Regions from separate parts of the Rossellomorea marisflavi genome, predicted to be linked through region 2. Evidence: a T-box and tRNA genes for the amino acid it is inferred to sense, from the RefSeq annotation. Region 2 holds a T-box; the other holds one or more tRNA genes.
The links. The T-box of region 2 lies ahead of leuS (leucine--tRNA ligase). A T-box ahead of a tRNA ligase gene usually reads a tRNA of that ligase, here a tRNA-Leu.
Positions count from the first base shown of each region.

Region 1 (4,412 bases), 1.3 Mb from region 2:
GATCAAGGGTTGCGCTCGTTGCGGGACTTAACCCAACATCTCACGACACGAGCTGACGACAACCATGCACCACCTGTCACTCTGTCCCCCGAAGGGGAAAGCCCTATCTCTAGGGTTGTCAGAGGATGTCAAGACCTGGTAAGGTTCTTCGCGTTGCTTCGAATTAAACCACATGCTCCACCGCTTGTGCGGGCCCCCGTCAATTCCTTTGAGTTTCAGTCTTGCGACCGTACTCCCCAGGCGGAGTGCTTAATGCGTTAGCTGCAGCACTAAAGGGCGGAAACCCTCTAACACTTAGCACTCATCGTTTACGGCGTGGACTACCAGGGTATCTAATCCTGTTTGCTCCCCACGCTTTCGCGCCTCAGTGTCAGTTACAGACCAGAAAGTCGCCTTCGCCACTGGTGTTCCTCCAAATATCTACGCATTTCACCGCTACACTTGGAATTCCACTTTCCTCTTCTGCACTCAAGTTCCCCAGTTTCCAATGACCCTCCACGGTTGAGCCGTGGGCTTTCACATCAGACTTAAGAAACCACCTGCGCGCGCTTTACGCCCAATAATTCCGGACAACGCTTGCCACCTACGTATTACCGCGGCTGCTGGCACGTAGTTAGCCGTGGCTTTCTGGTTAGGTACCGTCAAGGCGCCGCCCTATTCGAACGGCACTTGTTCTTCCCTAACAACAGAGTTTTACGATCCGAAAACCTTCTTCACTCACGCGGCGTTGCTCCGTCAGACTTTCGTCCATTGCGGAAGATTCCCTACTGCTGCCTCCCGTAGGAGTCTGGGCCGTGTCTCAGTCCCAGTGTGGCCGATCACCCTCTCAGGTCGGCTACGCATCGTCGCCTTGGTGAGCCATTACCTCACCAACTAGCTAATGCGCCGCGGGTCCATCTGTAAGTGATAGCCGAAGCCACCTTTCAACCTTCCCCCATGCGGGGGTAGGTGTTATCCGGTATTAGCCCCGGTTTCCCGGAGTTATCCCAGTCTTACAGGCAGGTTACCCACGTGTTACTCACCCGTCCGCCGCTGATCTCAGGGAGCAAGCTCCCATCGATCCGCTCGACTTGCATGTATTAGGCACGCCGCCAGCGTTCGTCCTGAGCCAGGATCAAACTCTCCATAAAAAGTTTGAATAGCTCTTTTAAAATAAATCTAGAATTAACGTTGACGTGTTTGTCTTGTTTTGTTCAGTTTTCAAGGTTCAAATGTTCGTTGCTTTTCTTGAGCAACTTAATCATCTTATCATGTTTCCAACCAAGTTGTCAACACTTTTTTATGATTTTATTGGTGGAGCCTAGCGGGATCGAACCGCTGACCTCCTGCGTGCAAAGCAGGCGCTCTCCCAGCTGAGCTAAGGCCCCAAAGAAAGTGGTCGGGAAGACAGGATTCGAACCTGCGACCCCTTGGTCCCAAACCAAGTGCTCTACCAAGCTGAGCTACTTCCCGATTATGGCGCGCCCGAGAGGAGTCGAACCCCTAACCTTTTGATCCGTAGTCAAACGCTCTATCCAATTGAGCTACGGGCGCATATATGAAATTCACTGGTGCCGAGGACCGGAATCGAACCGGTACGGTAGTCACCTACCGCAGGATTTTAAGTCCTGTGCGTCTGCCAGTTCCGCCACCCCGGCTAGGGCAATTATGGAGCGGAAGACGGGATTCGAACCCGCGACCCCCACCTTGGCAAGGTGGTGTTCTACCACTGAACTACTTCCGCATATGGTGCGGGTGAAGGGACTTGAACCCCCACGCCTTGCGGCGCCAGATCCTAAGTCTGGTGCGTCTGCCAATTCCGCCACACCCGCATGATATAAATGGTGAGCCATGAAGGATTCGAACCTTCGACCCTCTGATTAAAAGTCAGATGCTCTACCAACTGAGCTAATGGCTCGTGCTGCTTTTCTATAATGGACAAATACCCATAAGAAAATACAAAAGAACATAAAAAAGTGGTGCCGGCAAGAGGACTTGAACCCCCAACCTACTGATTACAAGTCAGTTGCTCTACCAGTTGAGCTACACCGGCAAGGTGTATGGTGTATTCTTTTTGCTTTGCCTTAGCTACATTGCAAAGGTTAAAGCTTCTTTATGGTACGTTATTTTCACTTCGCTAACGCTTCGTGAAAAAACTATGGTGGAGGATGACGGGATCGAACCGCCGACCCTCTGCTTGTAAGGCAGATGCTCTCCCAGCTGAGCTAATCCTCCGTATGTACCGCCTGGCGACGTCCTACTCTCACAGGGGGAGATCCCCCAACTACCATCGGCGCTGAAGAGCTTAACTTCCGTGTTCGGCATGGGAACGGGTGTGACCTCTTCGCCAATGTCACCAGACAGGTATTCCATTGAAAGAATTGTTCTTTCAAAACTAGATAAAGGGTTGATAGTCAATCATTACCGGCGTATCGTCCAGTCCGGGAGACGCGAAGCGCCTCCTTCGTCTTACTTTGGTTAAGTCCTCGATCGATTAGTATCAGTCAGCTCCATGTGTCGCCACACTTCCACCTCTGACCTATCTACCTGATCATCTTTCAGGGATCTTACTCACATAAAGTGATGGGAAATCTCATCTCGAGGGGGGCTTCATGCTTAGATGCTTTCAGCACTTATCCCTTCCGCACATAGCTACCCAGCGATGCCTTTGGCAAGACAACTGGTACACCAGCGGTGCGTCCATCCCGGTCCTCTCGTACTAAGGACAGCTCCTCTCAAATTTCCTGCGCCCACGACGGATAGGGACCGAACTGTCTCACGACGTTCTGAACCCAGCTCGCGTACCGCTTTAATGGGCGAACAGCCCAACCCTTGGGACCGACTACAGCCCCAGGATGCGATGAGCCGACATCGAGGTGCCAAACCTCCCCGTCGATGTGGACTCTTGGGGGAGATAAGCCTGTTATCCCCGGGGTAGCTTTTATCCGTTGAGCGATGGCCCTTCCATGCGGAACCACCGGATCACTAAGCCCGACTTTCGTCCCTGCTCGACTTGTAGGTCTCGCAGTCAAGCTCCCTTGTGCCTTTACACTCTGCGAATGATTTCCAACCATTCTGAGGGAACCTTTGGGCGCCTCCGTTACTCTTTAGGAGGCGACCGCCCCAGTCAAACTGCCCACCTGACACTGTCTCCCACCCCGATAAGGGGCGCGGGTTAGAATGTCAACACAGCCAGGGTAGTATCCCACCGACGCCTCCACCGAAGCTAGCGCTCCGGCTTCCAAGGCTCCTACCTATCCTGTACAAGCTGTGCCAAAATTCAATATCAGGCTACAGTAAAGCTCCACGGGGTCTTTCCGTCCTGTCGCGGGTAACCTGCATCTTCACAGGTACTATAATTTCACCGAGTCTCTCGTTGAGACAGTGCCCAGATCGTTACGCCTTTCGTGCGGGTCGGAACTTACCCGACAAGGAATTTCGCTACCTTAGGACCGTTATAGTTACGGCCGCCGTTTACTGGGGCTTCGATTCGCACCTTCGCTTGCGCTAAGCACTCCTCTTAACCTTCCAGCACCGGGCAGGCGTCAGCCCCTATACTTCGCCTTACGGCTTCGCAGAGACCTGTGTTTTTGCTAAACAGTCGCCTGGGCCTATTCACTGCGGCTCTCTCGGGCTTGCACCCTACCAGAGCACCCCTTCTCCCGAAGTTACGGGGTCATTTTGCCGAGTTCCTTAACGAGAGTTCTCTCGCTCACCTTAGGATTCTCTCCTCGCCTACCTGTGTCGGTTTGCGGTACGGGCACCATCTTCCTCGCTAGAGGCTTTTCTTGGCAGTGTGGAATCAGGAACTTCGCTACTATAATTCGCTCGCTATCACAGCTCAGCCTTCACGATGATGGGATTTGCCTCATCATCAGCCTAACTGCTTAGACGCACATATCCAGCAGTGCGCTTACCCTATCCTCCTGCGTCCCCCCATTGCTCAAATGGAAGAAAGGTGGTACAGGAATATCAACCTGTTGTCCATCGTCTACGCCTATCGGCCTCGACTTAGGTCCCGACTAACCCTGAGCGGACGAGCCTTCCTCAGGAAACCTTAGGCATTCGGTGGATGGGATTCTCACCCATCTTTCGCTACTCATACCGGCATTCTCACTTCTAAGCACTCCACCAGTCCTTACGGTCTAGCTTCGCAGTCCTTAGAACGCTCTCCTACCACTGACACCAAACGGTGTCAATCCACAGCTTCGGTGATACGTTTAGCCCCGGTACATTTTCGGCGCAGAGTCACTCGACCAGTGAGCTATTACGCACTCTTTAAATGGTGGCTGCTTCTAAGCCAACATCCTGGTTGTCTAAGCAACTCCACATCCTTTTCCACTTAACGTATACTTTGGGACCTTAGCTGGTGGTCTGGGCTGTTTCCCTTTCGACTACGGATCTTATCACTCGCAGTCTGACTCCCATGGATA
Region 1 is NZ_CP081870.1:103,888-108,299, reverse strand. Features, by position in the region: rRNA gene K6T23_RS00595 (16S ribosomal RNA) at 1-1,130, opposite strand, end outside; tRNA gene K6T23_RS00590 (tRNA-Ala) at 1,292-1,367, opposite strand; tRNA gene K6T23_RS00585 (tRNA-Pro) at 1,376-1,452, opposite strand; tRNA gene K6T23_RS00580 (tRNA-Arg) at 1,457-1,533, opposite strand; tRNA gene K6T23_RS00575 (tRNA-Leu) at 1,549-1,637, opposite strand; tRNA gene K6T23_RS00570 (tRNA-Gly) at 1,649-1,723, opposite strand; tRNA gene K6T23_RS00565 (tRNA-Leu) at 1,727-1,811, opposite strand; tRNA gene K6T23_RS00560 (tRNA-Lys) at 1,822-1,897, opposite strand; tRNA gene K6T23_RS00555 (tRNA-Thr) at 1,957-2,032, opposite strand; tRNA gene K6T23_RS00550 (tRNA-Val) at 2,139-2,214, opposite strand; rRNA gene rrf (5S ribosomal RNA) at 2,224-2,340, opposite strand; rRNA gene K6T23_RS00540 (23S ribosomal RNA) at 2,454-4,412, opposite strand, start outside.
Region 1: it encodes a tRNA-Leu, which carries the amino acid that the T-box ahead of leuS (leucine--tRNA ligase) is inferred to sense. The anticodon was not compared.

Region 2 (4,412 bases):
CGTAACGAACTATATGGGTGGGTTCACGGGATTTGTAGCGGCTTGGTATCTCATGTTCCTGCTCGGTTCCGTATTTGGTAAGGTGATGGAGGACAGTGGTGCAGCAGACAGCGTATCCCGCTTCGTTGTCGAGAAAATGGGAATGAAATATGCAGTACTTGCCGTCGTGGCATCCTGTGCCATCTTGACGTATGGCGGAGTCAGCCTGTTCGTCGTCGCCTTTTCTGTCTATCCTATGGCACTGAGCCTATTCAAGCAGGCGGATCTTCCAAGGCGCTTCATCCCGGCTGCCCTGGCCCTCGGGTCCGTCACCTTCACGATGACGTCTGCCGGATCTCCGGAGATCCAGAACTGGATCCCGATTGAATATCTTGGAACCACACCTTATGCCGGATGGGAAGTCAGCATCATCGTCGCGGTCTTCATGGCCTCGTTCGGCTACTGGTGGTTGAAACGCATGATCAAGAAAGCACTGGCCAAAGGGGAGCGTTTTGAAGCGAGAAAAGAAGATCCAATCATCGATGAAGGGCGTCCGCTTCCGAATCCGATCATGGGTCTGATCCCGCTCCTCGTCGTCCTTGGATTATCCTTTGCTTTCCATGATTCTTTGAAGCAATCGGCGCTCATCATCGCCCTACTTGGCGGTGTCATCACGACGTATCTTCTGAACAGGAAGTATTTCAAAGGCTTCTGGGGAGCGGTATCTGAAGGAACGGTCGGTGCACTGATCGCCATCGGAAACACGGCAGCAGTCGTCGGTTTCGGCGGTGTGGCCAAAGCGGTTCCTGCGTTTGAAACGGCTGTTACAGCTATGACGAACATCCCAGGGTCTCCATTGATTGGGGGAGCGATAGCGGTCAGTGTCATTGCCGGTATGACGGGATCATCCTCGGGTGGTCAGGCAATCGCGCTGCCACTGCTCGCGCCTCACTACATGGATATGGGTGTGAATCCGGAAGCACTGCACAGGGTCGTATCGATTTCGTCCGGGGCATTGGATTCCCTGCCGCATAATGGCTATGTCGTCACGACGATCCGTTCGATCTGTAATGAAACCCATGAAGCGGCCTATGGGGCTGTAGGGGCATTGACGGTCATCGTGCCAGCGATAGGGGTGGTCATTGCCATCATCCTATTCTCACTTGGATTAGGTATTTAAGAAAGGAGTTCCATCATGGTAGAAAATAAAATCGTATTCATCACAGGAGCTGCGCAAGGCATCGGGTATGAGATCGGCAGGGAGTTCGCGGTCAAGGGAGCGAAGGTCGTCCTGACCGATCTTGATGAAAAGAAAGTGGAAGAAGCTGCAAGCTCCCTCCGTAAAGAGGGCTTCGAGGCCAAAGGCATTAAATGCGACGTGACGTCCGAAGAGGATATCCGCGGAGCAGTAAACAGGACGGTGGAGGCATACGGTCGGGTCGATGTGCTGATCAATAATGCAGGGCTTCAGCACGTCGCCCATATCGACGAATTCCCCACCGAAAAGTTTGAACTGCTCATCAAAGTGATGCTCACCGCACCCTTCATGGCCATCAAGGCGGTATTGCCCCATATGAGGGATCAGCGGTGGGGACGGATCATCAATATGGCTTCCATCAATGGCCTCATCGGTTTTTCCGGCAAGGCTGCGTATAATTCGGCGAAGCACGGCGTCATCGGGTTGACGAAGGTTGCCGCACTTGAAACGGCAGACCAGGGGATCACGGTCAACTCCGTATGCCCGGGGTATGTCGATACCCCCCTCGTCCGGAATCAGCTCGCAGACCTTGCCTCCACTAGGGGAGTGGAGATCGATAAGGTCGTAGAAGAAGTGATTTACCCCCTTGTTCCTCAGAAGCGCCTTCTCGATGTGAAGGAAATTGCGGATTACACCCTATTCCTCTGCAGTGATGCGGCGAAGGGCGTGACCGGTCAATCGGTCGTACTCGATGGGGGCTACACCGTCCAATAGAAGATCGAAAGCGGCGTTCCCCCGGTGTGACAGGTGAACGCCGCTTTTCCTGTTATTTGGACCCCAAGAATAAAAAGGGCTTGCGTGAAGGTATACAATTGACTAAAATAGACCATATATATGATAGTACTATATGAGACGTTGATCAGGAGTAGTAATGATGAGTCCCGGAGCAGAGAGTTGACGGCTGGTGAAAGTCAATCGGAAGACCTCATGAACTCGCCTGTTGAGTCGCAGATCTGAATGGAGTAGGATCTGCCGTTTGCCGCGTTATGGTTGAATGAAGCTGAGTGCGCGTACACTAATGTGGGTGGTACCGCGGGAGTATAAACCAAACTCTCGTCCCAAATATCTTATTTGGGGCGGGAGTTTTTTGTATTTCAAGGCAATGGCCCCGATCTCCAGCTATCGAAGAAAGTAAAACCACTAAGGAGGTCTCACGATGAGTTTTAATCATAAGCAAGTCGAGACGAAATGGCAGAAACACTGGGAAGAAAACAAGACATTCAAAACGACGGAAGACCCTGGGAAGAAAAAGTTCTATGCCCTTGATATGTTCCCATATCCTTCTGGAGCCGGGCTTCATGTAGGACATCCGGAGGGCTTCACGGCGACGGACATCCTCTCAAGGATGAAGCGCATGCAGGGCTACAATGTCCTCCACCCGATGGGCTGGGACGCATTCGGCCTACCGGCTGAACAATATGCACTGGATACGGGGAATGATCCTGCCATCTTCACGGAGCAGAACATCAACAACTTCCGCAGACAGATCAAATCCCTCGGGTTCTCTTATGACTGGGACCGCGAAGTGAATACAACGGATCCGGATTACTATAAATGGACGCAATGGATCTTCCTTAAGCTGTATGAAAAAGGTTTGGCATACGTGGACGAAGTAGCTGTCAACTGGTGCCCTGCTCTCGGTACGGTCCTTGCCAATGAAGAGGTCATCGACGGGAAGAGCGAACGTGGCGGCCACCCGGTCGAGCGCCGTCCGATGAGACAGTGGATCCTTAAAATCACAGCCTATGCCGATCGTCTTCTCGAAGACCTGAATGATGTGGACTGGCCGGAGAGCATCAAGGATATGCAGCGCAACTGGATCGGACGTTCAGAAGGCGCGGAGGTTGTCTTCAACATCGATGGCCACGATGAATCATTCGACGTATTCACCACCCGTCCCGATACGATCTTCGGCGCAACCTACGCGGTCCTTGCACCGGAGCATCCCCTTGTAGAAAAGATCACAACAGGGGAGCAAAAAGAGAAGGTAGAAGCGTATCTCGACAAAGTGAAAGCAAAGAGCGATCTTGAGCGTACGGATCTTGCCAAAGAAAAAACGGGTGTATTCACCGGTGCCTACGCCATCAATCCGGCGAATGGCAAACAAATGCCGATCTGGATTGCCGACTATGTTCTCATGAGCTACGGTTCAGGAGCCATCATGGCGGTACCTGCACATGATGAACGGGATTATGAGTTCGCAAAAGAATTCGATCTTCCCATCATCGAAGTGGTTTCAGGCGGAGATATCGACAAGGAAGCCTACACAGGAGATGGGGATCACGTCAACTCCGACTTCCTCGATGGATTAGGGAAAGAAGAGGCCATCACAAAGGCGATTGCGTGGCTTGAAGAGAAGAGTATCGGTACGAAAAAAGTGACCTATCGCCTCCGTGACTGGCTGTTCAGCCGTCAACGTTATTGGGGTGAACCGATTCCAATCATCCACTGGGAAGATGGCACGGCCACAGGAGTACCTGAAAGCGAGTTGCCGTTGATCCTTCCGAAGACGACGGAAATCAAGCCTTCAGGCACAGGTGAATCCCCACTTGCCAACATCAGCGACTGGGTGAACGTCACCGATCCCGAAACAGGTAAGAAGGGCCGTCGTGAAACGAACACGATGCCACAATGGGGGGGAAGCTGCTGGTACTTCCTCCGCTACATCGATCCGCACAACAAAGAAGCCCTTGCAGATGCCGAGAAGATGAAGGAATGGCTTCCGGTTGATACGTATATCGGAGGCGCCGAGCATGCCGTCCTTCACCTTCTATACGCACGATTCTGGCATAAATTCCTTTACGATATCGGTGTGGTACCGACGAAGGAGCCGTTCCAGAAGCTGTTTAACCAGGGAATGATCCTTGGTGAAAACAATGAGAAAATGAGTAAATCCAAAGGCAACGTCGTCAACCCGGATCAAATCGTCGAGTCACACGGGGCAGACACACTCCGTTTGTACGAAATGTTCATGGGGCCGCTTGAAGCGTCTGTAGCATGGAGCACAAACGGTCTTGACGGAGCGAGACGATTCCTTGACCGTGTATGGCGCCTCCTTGTGGAAGAAGACGGGCAGCTCAGCGGAAAGGTAACGGACCGTCCGAATGAAAAACTCGATAAAACCTATCATCAAACCGTCAAAAAGGTGACCGAGGATTATGAAGGACTCCGCTTC
Region 2 is NZ_CP081870.1:3,135,615-3,140,026, reverse strand. Features, by position in the region: gene K6T23_RS16365 (GntP family permease) at 1-1,159, shown strand, start outside; gene K6T23_RS16360 (3-hydroxybutyrate dehydrogenase) at 1,175-1,951, shown strand; T-box leader at 2,084-2,301, shown strand; gene leuS (leucine--tRNA ligase) at 2,394-4,412, shown strand, end outside.